DNA from 3 places in the Metabacillus litoralis genome. Region 3 is predicted to be linked to each of the others. Evidence: riboswitches for the same ligand, from Rfam matches in the RefSeq annotation. Region 3 holds a riboswitch; each other region holds the start of a gene.

Region 1 (4,290 bases), 180 kb from region 3:
AAGTATACAATCCATATCACAATAACTAATAAAATTCGATAAATCGCAAAGGGCATTAACTTGATTTTATTAATGAGCTTTAGGAAAAAGCGAATTGAAAGAAGAGCAAATACAAAGGCACTAATAAATCCTGCGATAAAAAATGGCATGGCTTCAATAGAAAAGTATTGCCAGTTTTTCAAAAGAGAGATCGCGCTTGCTCCCGCCATGATTGGTACTGCCATAATAAAAGTAAAATCAGCTGCAGCACGGTGGCTCATTCCGAGTAGAACTCCTCCTGAAATGGTTGATCCAGAACGTGAAAATCCAGGCCATAATGAAAGACATTGTATTAATCCAACAGAAAATGCTTGTTTATAAGTAATTTGATCAACTGTCTCAATTTTTACTTCCTTTGGACCAAAAAGATCGGCTGCGATCATTAAGACTGCCCCAACAACTAAACCGATTAACACAGTTGTAATAGAAAATAAATGTTCATCAATATAATCCTCGAAAAGAACACCTAGCACACCGGCTGGGATTAAGCCTACAATGACTTGAGTAAGCTTTAAACGTCTTGTTCCTTCCGTAGATTCAGCTGTTTTTTTGCTCAATCTACCTAAACCCAACATTTGGATAAAGCGGTCCTTAAAGACGACCACTACAGCTAAAATGGAGCCTAGTTGTATAACAATTTTAAACGTATTTGCTACATATTTACCTAAAAAATCTTCCGATTGTAACCACATATCGTCGACAATAATCATATGACCAGTTGAAGAAACGGGTGCAAATTCAGTTAACCCTTCTACTAAGCCAAGTATAACAGCCTTTAAGAGTGTAAGAATATCCATCTTGTAAGCTCCTATCATTCTTTTAATCGTTAAACCACAAAAGTAAGTATAACGTTAAAATTGTCAGGAGGGAATCTCTTTTTTATTTTCGCCTTGCTCACCAAACATCATAATTTTATTTCGCCCACTAGCCTTTGCTGAATACAAAGCTTGGTCTGCCTGTTCTAATACTAGTTCAGCTAGTTGGCCTGGTTGAGACTCGGATATACCAAAGCTTGCAGTAAGTTTTCCTACTACCTTAAACTGATGTTGGCTAATTAAGAGTTTTAGCTTTTCAGCTAGCTTTAATGTTTTATCAATCGTCTCTTTTTTTGTAATGACAATGAATTCTTCTCCACCCCACCGAGCAAAAAAATCGCTTTTGTTTAAACCACAACTAATGATCCTAGAAATTTCTATTAAAACTGAATCACCGACACTATGTCCATACTGATCATTCACTTTTTTGAAATAATCAATATCAAAAAAGATAATAGAATACGTTTTACTTTCAGAATTAAGCTTTTCAAACAACTGGTGAACAGCCCGTCTATTCTCAATACCGGTTAACATATCCTTAAAAGCCATTTGCTCAAGCATTGAAGTCCTAACAGATGCATCAAGGCCTTTTCTAGCGAAAAAAAGTATAACAATATAAACAAACATTGCTAACTGGTAGTTTATAAGTGAGTTAATCATATCAACCTGTATAATGCTCAAAGAAGATAGAATGATTGCTGTTGTCATAGACCATAAAACAATGGATAACACGATTCCGTAAATTCCATAGAATGTAATAAAAATATAAATATAAATCATCGGTGTCCAAACTGCAGCATCACTAATCGAATAATGTTGACTCTGAACACTTTCCACATGTAAAGACCAGTATGTTAGCAATAAGTGAACAATAGACACTGATATAAAAATTGTAAGTTCAACGACTCTAAAGAAAATTCTCTTCAAGATTAAAAAGTAGGAACTTATAAAAAGGATTAAGTATGAAGCTACTATAGTTCTATCTAGAAAGTTAAATTCATTCCAACTATGAAGACCAAATAATAGAGACAGTAAAACAATAGGTATGACATATAAATACAGCTTTCGTTTTTGATTTTCAAATGTTGATAGATCACTATACAAGACCGTCATCGCTCCTAAAAAAAGAACTAATCCACCGATTAGTTCTTCTTTATATTAAATCGGTAACTGGCAAGCATATTCCTCAGAACTTAGCCCCTGTAGCTTTGCGTCTCTACCTTTCAGTAGATTTGCCCTTAACTATTTAGTTGGAGTTGAGAAATACAGGAATATATTCCTTGATACTTTTTACCTATAAACCTATTCTATACTAATATGGATAAATCTACAAGTAATATGAATTCTTTGTTTATAGCTAATTTTAAAAAGGAAAACCTATAAAGGTTCTCCTCCTTTTTTCCTATTCCTTTACGATCTCCTTTGTACTACGAACAGTATCAATTGGACGAACCAGCTTTTCAATTTGTTCCCGTTTTGGCTCTAGAAATGGAGGTAATGACAGCTTTTCTCCTAGAGTTTCATAAGGTTCATCTCCCATAAAGCCTGGTCCATCAGTTGCAAATTCAAAAAGTATATGGGGTGCAACTCTTGCATATAGTGATTCGAAGAAGTGACGATTCACATAGCCTGAAGTTGGAAAACCGATGCTTTGCATATGACTAATCCACTCTTCTAACACTACGCGGTCTTCAACACGGAAGGCAACATGATGAACAGTGCCATAGCCCTGAATTCCATGAGGGAGTACATCATTATGCTCTAAAATGACCTGTGCTCCATTTCCCCCTTCGCCAACTTCAAATAGGTGAAATGATCCTTCCTGTGCCACTTCCTTAAAGCCAAGTGCTTTCTCTAGTACCTCTTTCATTTGTTCCACATTATTTACTCGAATGAAAATAGGTCCTAAACCAGTAATAGCATGCTCTAGAGGAATCGGCCCTTTTTGCCATGGTGTACCAGAGGCAACTCCTTCATTTTTTTCATCTGAAATTAATTGATATTGTTGATCATCGAAGTCTACAAAGGATAATGATTTTTTCCCAAACTGCTCTTTAATTCCTGTGTGTTTAACTTCCAGGCGATCAAAACGTTTTACCCAATAATCCAATGAAGCATCTGTTGGAACTCGAAATGATGTTTTGGAAATTTCATTTGTCCCGTGTACTCCTTTTGGAATTCCAGGGAAGTCAAAGAATGTCATGTCAGTCCCTGCACTTCCTACATCATCAGCAAAAAATAAGTGATATGTCTGGATATCATCCTGATTTACAGTTTTCTTAACTAAACGCATTCCTAACACATATGTGAAGAACTCATAATTTTTCTCAGCACTACTTGTTATAGCCGTTACATGATGAATACCTTTTAATTGATTCATTGTGATCCTCCATTATTTTGTATTGTTTATATTTTAACTACAAGTTGTTAGTAACATTCCTCACAAAATATCTCTAAATAAAATATCTTGAATTAAAGATAATATATCATAGAAAAACCTTTTTTTCAAATAATAGATAATCGGCTTACTTCCAAGGCCAATTCATGAATGTATAAAAAAAGACAGGGATCCCCCTGTCTTTTTCCTATATTAATCGTGGAAGTTCGTTCCGTCTGTTGTTTCTCCGATAATACCTGCGCGAATGACAAAGTCCCCAAAGTGCTCATTTTCTTCACGTTCCTTCGCATAGCGAGGGATAATCGTATTTAGCTCTTTTAAAATTTCTTCTTCACCAATGTTTTCACGGTACATTTTGCTTAAACGGCTTCCGTCATGTGCTGCACCAAGATACATATTGTATTTACCAGGTGCTTTACCGATAAAGCCGATTTCACCTAATGCGTGACGGGCACATCCGTTTGGACAGCCTGTCATACGAATGGTAATTTCTTTATCTTTTAAACCGTTTTGATCCACAATCTCATCGATTTTATCAATTAATTTTGGTAAGTAACGTTCTGCTTCAGCCATTGCTAGACCACATGTTGGTAAAGCAACACATGCTAATGCACTACGACGTAATGCCGAATAATGCTTACCATCAGTTAAACCGTATTTTTCAATAAGTTCACTGATTTTTTTCTTTTTCTGACTTGATACATTTCCAATGATCAGGTTTTGGTTTGCTGTTAAACGGAAGTCACCTGTGTGAATTTTAGCAATTTCTCTAATACCTGTCATAAGCTTGTAGTCGTCATAATCTGTTACACGTCCACCTTCAATAAATAGCGTGAAGTTCCATTTTCCTTTCACACCTTTTTCCCAACCATAGCGATCTCCGTTATGATCGAAAGTGAATGGCTTCGCTTCTTCTAAACTCCAGCCAAGACGATTTTCTAACTCTTCTTTTACGTTTTCAAGTCCTAGGCGATCGACCGTATATTTGAAACGTGCATTTTTACGTACAGAACGATTTCCATAGTCACGTTGAATTGT
Region 2 (4,290 bases), 2.1 Mb from region 3:
TGAAATGAAATAGATGATCTTATACTTAAAGTCGAAAGTGGGGGAGTTTTATGCGTGAATCCATTCATCCATATGAAAAAGCACAGAAGTTCTTTTTGAAAATAATTTTTCTGTTTAATCAGGTTCATTTACAATGCAAAGTCCCATTATCAAGTAAGGAATCAATTAAACTATTTACCCATAAGGAACTATTCGAATCTAGTGAACAAATTGGAACAATACAATATGGGGGAATTAAATATCCTCATGATGAAAAAAAACCAGTACCAATTAAATATGTTGAACTTAGATTAGAAGGAAAATTCTTAAAATCATTAAATATTTATGATGATATGAATCAGCTCTTGGTAGATTCTGATGCTAATGGTTGGTTGAAAGGTAAGTTCTTTATTAAAACTGAAGAATTAAAGCGTATAAGAATGATAACCAGATTGATTTCAAATGGGATGGAAAAGAAGTTTGGTTTAGATTATTTATCCTTTGGTATTGATAAAAGTGTTCTTGAATTACCTAGAATTAAGAACACCACTATGAAAAAGTACGATCAAGAAATAGCTATACAACGTGTATCTGATCTATTACAATCTGAAGGCTATAAAGTGTCTAGAACGTCTAATCATGATTTCCCTTATCACATATCAGTCCCAATAGGTGAAAAGGAAGTAGTAAGGATTAGAGTAAAGCATTTACAATTCGAAAATGCCTACAAAGATTCAACCTTACCATATCAAGTTTACAAAATCGATGCATTTGAAACCTTCGAAGTACAAAAACAAAAGATGAAAGATGTGGATGTTGTTGTTGGATATAACTTCAAAGATTTATCATTTGCTTGTTTGAACAAAGAACAGTTTGAAGATAAGAAAAGTCGAGTAGTCCATGAAAGAGAGGGTCAAAATGCAAATTACTTTAATTCGTGGAGAGAAATTAAGGAATTTAATAAATAGGATAATATGGAGTAGGTACTAGGGAGAAAGGCTTCAAGTTTAAAATTGGTGAAACATATAGTGCTTCTCGTTTAGCTAATATTAAATAAGTAGTAAAGGAATGCTAGAACTAATTTATAACAGGGTTCCAATTGATCTCGATGACTCACACCTAATAATAAATTAATTCAGATATACACAATAAGTCTTAAACTAACTCAGAGGAATATCAAGTTATAATTTATAATATCAAGAAAAGTGGGTATTCATACAAAATGATAGAAAATTAAGTCCGTATTTCATTGCCCTTTTTGGACATGATAAAAAAGCGAGGTGATATAAATGGCGACTGCAAAAATTGGTGATGTAATATCCTTTAAACGCGAGGGTGAAACCTATGAAGGTGTCGTATTAGGGATTAGGGAAAATTCTGTAATGGTCGATTACGGTATGTCAAAAGAAAAAAATGAACCACTGAAAACGATTGTGAATCATAAAAATTACAAAATAAAAAAGTAAACTGGATGAGCTTATTCTTCTTAATAAGGCTACACGTACTTACCTCCAATAAATCATGGGGGTGTTTTTTTATTTTGCTTAAATCTTTTACTCGAAAAAATCAAGAAAGAAATCCAATAAACCTCAATGACTTGAATTCCATTCTAATTACATCGAAATACTTAAAAATAGAGCTCAAAGACAAATCTATTATAATTATTTATTAGCAAATTTTTATTTAAAAACAATCTATTATCTAGTAAAATTATCCTATAACATACACACCATTAGATAACGGCAAACCTATTTAAAAGTAGGGACGCAAAACTACGGGCCTAAAGCAAATGCTATGGTGGCCGAGTCGCCTAAAAAGATGGAGAATGATACGTCGGTATGATCCACCTATTTGGGTGGGTCTTTTTTGATTCTTATAATATAGAGGAGGAACACATATATGGGATTTTTAAGAGATGTTGGTAAATTCGCAGGTAAAGCAACAGGAACTGTGATTGGTGGGGCAGTTAATGTTGTTGGAGATGTAACAGGTAGTAAGTTTATTAAAGAAGTAGGAGATGGGGTTAAAAAAGCATCCGAATTTGCGGGTGATACGGTCGGACAAGTGGCAGATGGTGCATGGAATACGGCATCAGGTTTGATTCAAGAAGATAAACATAAAAAGGATCAAGGATTAAACGATATGGCGGATTCGATAGGTAGAACAGCAAAGGGTGTCTATCACACTGCTAAAAATACCTATCATAGTGGAAAATCTACATATGAAGGATTTAGAGACGGCGATGATCTAAAAGTAAAGCAAGGATTACGAGATATCGGAAAAACAGTGGCGATCGGGACACTTGCTGTTGGGGTGATCGATTTAGTTGATGGAGCAGATGGTGCTGAACAAGTTAACGATCATCAAAATGTAGCAAATGCAGGGACAGAAGGAGCATCTAATGTGCATCAAGTCCAACCTCATGTGGCTCACACAGAAGCAGCAACTTCAATAGAAACATCAGAACAACCCGGAACACACCATGTACAACCTCATTACGTAGAAGGTCATTGGCGTGATGGTGTATGGATTGATGGTTATTGGAGAGATGGAGATGGAGATACTTCTGTCAATCTGAGTGAAGAAGAGGGTGGAGGTTATGTACGTACTGATGCGGATGGAAATCCTACTAATAATTTAAATTCATAATACAATTGCGAGGCTAATTCTTTAGTCTCGTTTTTTATGTTACTACAAGAAAAGGAACGATCCCAACCGTATTTTATCTATTTTCTTGATATAATAGAAGTGTTGTTATAAATTCAAAAGTGAGAAATTCTAGCTGTTTTACTGACCGAAAAATTAAAATGAGGTATACCTAAATGAACAATACAAATTTAAATCCAAAAGTTGATGAATTTTTAAGTGCCGCGAAAAAGTGGAAGGAAGAGTTTGAGAAGCTACGAGAGATCGTTCAGGACTCTGAGTTAACAGAAGAATTTAAGTGGAAGCATCCTTGTTACACGTTAAATGGCAAAAATATTGTGTTAATCCATGGATTTAAAGACTACTGTGCACTTCTGTTTCATAAAGGTGCTTTGCTGAAGGATCCGCAGAAAATACTCATTCAACAAACGGAGAATGTCCAGTCAGCTCGCCAAATTCGGTTCACAAATTTACAAGAAATTATTGAAATGGAATCTATTTTGAAAGCTTATATCCTGGAAGTTATTGAGGTTGAAAAAGCGGGTTTAGAAGTGAAGGCTAAGGAGCATTCAGAGTTTACTATACCTGAAGAGCTTCATCATAAATTTGAAGAGCTGCCTGCCTTGAAAACGGCTTTTGAAGCATTAACACCGGGACGACAAAGAGCGTATATTCTTCATTTCTCTCAGCCAAAACAATCGAAAACTAGAGAATCAAGGATTATGAAATGTATTGAGCGAATTCTGATTGGTAAGGGATTAACTGATTGCACATGTGGTCTTTCGAAAAGAATGCCTAACTGTGATGGATCACATAAGAATTTAAAGTAAGAAAGTAGGAATTGTAGTGATTTTCTACTTTCTTGACTCTTAAGTTAACATAATAATATTATGTTACGTTTTATGATGTAACTAAGTATGTTATCTTGCTTAACTTAAAGGCCCATTTAGCTTCCATATAAGTGTACATTTTTTATCAAATTTGGTTTTCACATCACCTTCATAGTATAATCACCTCTATCTAAAAAGAAAGGGTGGAACAAAGGTATGTGGAATGAATTCAAGAAATTTGCCATGAAAGGTAATGTCCTGGACCTGGCTGTTGGGGTTGTAATTGGGGCAGCGTTTGGGAAAATTGTTTCTTCCCTTGTTGATGACATGATTATGCCACTAGTAGGTCTTTTAATGGGTGGAGTTGATTTTACAAATCTGACCGTAAAAATAGGGGAAGCAGAGCTTAAATATGGTCAATTTTTACAAAATGTGGTCGACTTTCTGATTGTTGCCTTTTCGATCTTCCTCTTTGTCAGAGTCATGAACAAATATGTCAAAAGGAAAGAAACAGAGAAAGACAACAAGCCAGCACCTACTGATAAAAATACGGAACTCTTAACAGAAATCCGGGATTTATTAAAAAACAATCAATAGTCGTAGAACAGTAATTAGTCGAACTTAGGGTTTTCATTCTCTGTAAATAAACCGCGAGTACACTTCTTGCGGTTTTTGACCTAAACTCACAAGCAACTTCTTCACTCATTTGCATACTTTTCCCAAAGTCGAATTTTGCCTTTCCTTGTAAATATTTAGGGGGTATAATTTAATATATGACTTAATAGAAATCATCAGACGAGAACTGATGATTTTTTATTTTTTAGTATAGGTGGTA
Region 3 (4,290 bases):
ATTAAAATGATCGTTTTAAGAGCATTTACTTCTTGGATAAGAGTCATGGCAGCCTTTTGAATAGCTACGACATTTAATCTTTTTCCTTTTTTCACATCTTCAAATGCTTCTTGCACAACAGCAATAATATCCATCCAAGTTGGCATGTCCAGCATTTCATCTAATGTAATTCCATATGACTCAGCATCTTCTACCACAAGGGTTGTTACTCCAATTTCTTTAATACGTTCCAAATAGTTAGGGTGAATCGTACGTCCTGCTGCTAAAAGGATCCGTCTCATCCGATCATAAACAGGCATCGCCAATTGCATGGCCTGTGGGTTGTAATCCTCTATATCAATAAATCTCATGATATCCTCCTTGTTGCTACTCATCTAACTCGTATTACTAACTTATATCATATTTACGTTTATAGTTGAAGGGAAAAAGGAGTTGCCTTGGCAACCCCTAATAAAAGCATTACTCATCTTCATCTTCTTCTTCTTCTTCATCTTCTTCATCTTCTTGTTCTTTCTTTTTACGCTCTTCTGCTTTTTTACGTGCTTCTTCTTGCTTCTTTAACTCTTCTCGCTCACGTTCTTCCGCTTTCTTACGTGCTTCTTCTTGCTTCTTTAACTCTTCTCGCTCACGTTCTTCTGCTTTCTTACGTGCTTCTTCTTGCTTCTTCAGCTCTTCTCGCTCACGTTCTTCCGCCTTCTTACGTGCTTCTTCTTGCTTCTTCAACGCTTCTCGCTCACGTTCTTCCGCTTTCTCACGTGCTTCTTCTTGCTTCTTCAGCTCTTCTCGTTTTTGTTCTTCCACTTTACTCTCAAGCTCTTTACTAGAAGACTTTTCTTTTTCCTCTTCTTCGTTATCTTCTTCTACAGATACCTGTTTACTTTCATTTTCTATCTCCGTAGTCTTTTCTTCGATTTCTTCATCAATCTCTTCTATCATTTCTTCTGTTTCTTCAACAACATCCTTGCTTAGTTCTGCAAGCTCTTTGTTATACTCTTCTTCATCAATTTCTCCAGAAGAAAGCTTTTCTTCTAACTCAACTATATCTTCAGTCATTTCAAGCTCTTTCTTCTCTAGCTCAGCTAATTTTTTGTTTATTTTTTCCTCTAACTTTTCCTGTGCCTTTACAATATTTTTCTGAAGTGCCTCTTTAGCCTTTGGGTTTTCTATCTTTTCTATTGCAGCCTTTAAGGCAATAATGTTTGCTGATAGTTTTTCTTCTAGTTCAGCACGAAGAGAATCTGCCGTTCCATCTTCCTCAACAGTTGTTTCAGCTGATGGCTCCTCATCAACAGAGTCTGTTTGAGTTTCTTCTTGTTCTTCATTTTCAGTCGTTTCATATTTTGCTAATGCAGATTCTTGTTGCTCGATCGCTTTTTGAAGAACCTCATTGGCTGCTTCCTCTTCACCCTTCGCAATTAAAGCTAACGCCTCTTTAATCCGTTCTTCTGCAAAGCTAGCAAGCAATGATGCTTCCTTCTCTTCATCTAATGTAAAAGCCAATTGAACATTTTCTAATAGTTTTTTAGTAAAATAGAAGAAATCACCCGGAAGTAGCGATGGTGTACTCGTTTCCAATTCTAATTCGTCTGTTTCTACTGCTTCCTGGTCTACTGCTTCAGTTTCACCTTCTGTTTCTACTGCTTCCTCGTTTACCGCTTCAGTCTCATCTCCAGATTCCACTGTTTCCACATTCTGTTCAGAAGTTTGTTCTACTTGTTCAGTTGCTTCCTCTTCTACTGGACCATCTGTTTCTGCAAATGCAGGTCCTGTTCCTAGAGTAAACGCTAGTGCTGAAACCAAAACACTTGTTGATAAAACATTTCGAATACTTGTCAACATAAAAAACCCTCCAAATATAGTAATTAGGAAGGATTAAGAAGCAACTCATATGAGTTCATTCTCCATCCTTCAGCAATCCAGCCACCATAGATTTCTCCTTAGGTCTGTGACTTTGCGTCTCCATTTTTCAATGGATTTGCCTTTTTCAAATGAAGAACTTACAAAGTTCGACATTTTCTAGTTTAACTATACCATGTGAAATACATTGAATATAGTTTTAATTTCTTCCAATCGTTTCTTTAGAAGGAATTAATTACGCACGAAAAACCCGTCAATAAATATCGAAGGGCTTTTGTTAGCTTGTTGTATATTCGATCTTAGAATCCGCTAGATTTCCTATAATGAATTCTGCAGCTTCCTCTATTGCCTTACAAGAAAGATTTATTATTGAACAACCTACTTTTCCCATAATGTCTTCAGCATATTGTAATTCTTCCTGAATCCGTTCAATTTTTGCATAACTTGAGTCCGAAGATAACCCTAAATGCTTCAATCTTTCTACCCTTATTTCTCTTAGTTTCTCGGCTGACATCGTTAACCCGAAGCATTTTCCTTTTGATAGCTTAAAAAGTTCTTCAGGAGGAGAAACCTCAGGGACTAATGGGATATTTGCTACCTTAACCATTTTATGAGCCAAATACATCGACAATGGTGTCTTTAAAGTTCTTGAAACACCGATGAGAACGATATCCGCCTCCTTGATTCCACGCATATCCTTTCCATCGTCATATTGCACAGCAAATTCAATGGCTTCAATTCTACGAAAATAGGAGTTATCAGGTCCTTCTATTATACTTGGTTTTTGTACTGGTTGTTTATTAAGCTTATTTGCAAAGGTCTCCAATAGTGGACCAATTAAGTCAATCACCGTAACGTCTTCTTCATTCGCTTTATGATCAAAATGCTTTTTTAATAGCGGAGTAAAGAGTGCATAGGCAATGATAGAGTTGCTTAGCTTCGCGAGAGCAATCAGATCATTTATTTCTTCCTTATTTTCTATATAGGAGATTGTTTTAATGGTAACCTCTGTTCCGATAAATTGGGCAGCAACAGTTTTGACCAACAGCTCTGCTGTATCACCCAGTGAATCAGATAGAACATAGACAATGTCTTTTTCATTCACTTAAAATCACCTATTCTTTGAACTTATTATCTTCTGAAACATTAGCACATTCATCATGCCTAAGGTAATATACTGCTTACTCATACTCCTGAAAACTTCATGATTTATTTAGTAAAATCTACTATTCTGTTAACGATACTTGAAATCTTTGAAATCGACAAAACTCTACAAATATCGGGTAGTGACAGGCACCAAAAACTACTTCGCTAACCCCTGAGTCTTCAACGTTTCTTCAAGAGTAGAGATTACTTCTGATTCGTCTTCGCCGTTGGCAATAATTTTTATTGTTGCGCCTGATGGGATTCCGAGTGACATGACACCCATTATAGATTTTAGGTTTACTTGTTTTTCTTTGTATTCTAGCATAACCTCTGACTTGAATTTTGTTGCTGCACCAACTAGGGCTGTTGACGGACGTGCGTGAATACCTGCTTCATCAATGATTGTATACGTTTTTTCTACCATGTTAAATCCTCCATTAGCTTGTTTTTTCTAAATTTTATACATAATAAATAATGGGACGATCTACCGAAATATTTCGTCCCAATCGCTACATATTTAATCTAATAGTGCTTTTGCTGTTTGTTCATCTGTTATTAACACATGAACAAGCTTGCCTTCCAAAGCAGCTCTAATCGATTTTACCTTCTCTAGACCACAAGCTACGCCAACAACAAGAGGTATTTCTCTTAGTTTTTCTAATTCTAATGAAATCACTCGTTCGTTCCAAGAGCTGCTTGATGGTTTTCCTTCTTTGTTAATAAAGTTGTAGCAAATATCGCCTACCACATCTGTATCATCAAAATACTCGGTTTGCTCTTGACCTAAATACGAATGAACCATCGTTGAATGCTCAGGTGTAGCTCCAATCCCTACGATGGCAATATTAGACTTTTCACCCATCGTAAAAATTTCTTGAATGGATGTTTGTCTCATGAAAATGTCACGGGCTTCTTTAGAATCAACCATAACCGGGGCATGCAAAAGTCTGTATTGAGCTTGTAGGCTTTCTGCAAACTTTGCCACAATATGATTAGCGTGGATATCCACTCGCTCATTTCCCATTCCACCTACGATTGGTACAAATGTAACAGATGGAAAATGCTGATTTGTTGGAAGCGCTTTAGCCACCTCATGTAAAGTGGTTCCTGAAGAGATTCCAATTGTCTGACCATCACGAATCACTCTTAACAGATATTTACTAGCCGCAGCACCGAGACGGCTTTTGGAAGATTCATTCCCTAGATTCGGCACACATACTACTTCACGTAACCCGTACATGCGCTCGATCTTTCCTTCCAGCTGTCTGAAAGGATGAATCGTTTCAT

What was found. A riboswitch is a leader RNA that binds a small molecule or an ion and turns the genes downstream of it on or off. The one in region 3 is predicted to bind cyclic di-GMP.
Region 1: another riboswitch for cyclic di-GMP. It lies ahead of D9842_RS16320 (GGDEF domain-containing protein); the one in region 3 lies ahead of D9842_RS17095 (DUF5667 domain-containing protein).
Region 2: another riboswitch for cyclic di-GMP. It lies ahead of D9842_RS06575 (hypothetical protein); the one in region 3 lies ahead of D9842_RS17095 (DUF5667 domain-containing protein).

What each region holds. Positions count from the first base shown of each region.
Region 1 covers NZ_CP033043.1:3,276,578-3,280,867, forward strand. The annotation lists gene D9842_RS16315 (undecaprenyl-diphosphate phosphatase) at 1-836, opposite strand, end outside; gene D9842_RS16320 (GGDEF domain-containing protein) at 900-1,958, opposite strand; cyclic di-GMP riboswitch class I at 2,017-2,101, opposite strand; gene D9842_RS16325 (ring-cleaving dioxygenase) at 2,257-3,234, opposite strand; gene cysI (assimilatory sulfite reductase (NADPH) hemoprotein subunit) at 3,445-4,290, opposite strand, start outside.
Region 2 covers NZ_CP033043.1:1,376,891-1,381,180, reverse strand. The annotation lists gene D9842_RS06585 (hypothetical protein) at 51-947, shown strand; gene D9842_RS06580 (DUF2187 family protein) at 1,269-1,445, shown strand; cyclic di-GMP riboswitch class I at 1,711-1,793, shown strand; gene D9842_RS06575 (hypothetical protein) at 1,879-2,628, shown strand; gene D9842_RS06570 (DUF1801 domain-containing protein) at 2,802-3,455, shown strand; gene mscL (large conductance mechanosensitive channel protein MscL) at 3,672-4,052, shown strand.
Region 3 covers NZ_CP033043.1:3,461,464-3,465,753, forward strand. The annotation lists gene D9842_RS17090 (HD-GYP domain-containing protein) at 1-350, opposite strand, end outside; gene D9842_RS17095 (DUF5667 domain-containing protein) at 460-1,839, opposite strand; cyclic di-GMP riboswitch class I at 1,908-1,990, opposite strand; gene D9842_RS17100 (pyruvate, water dikinase regulatory protein) at 2,135-2,962, opposite strand; gene D9842_RS17105 (phosphocarrier protein HPr) at 3,161-3,427, opposite strand; gene D9842_RS17110 (sugar-binding transcriptional regulator) at 3,521-4,290, opposite strand, start outside.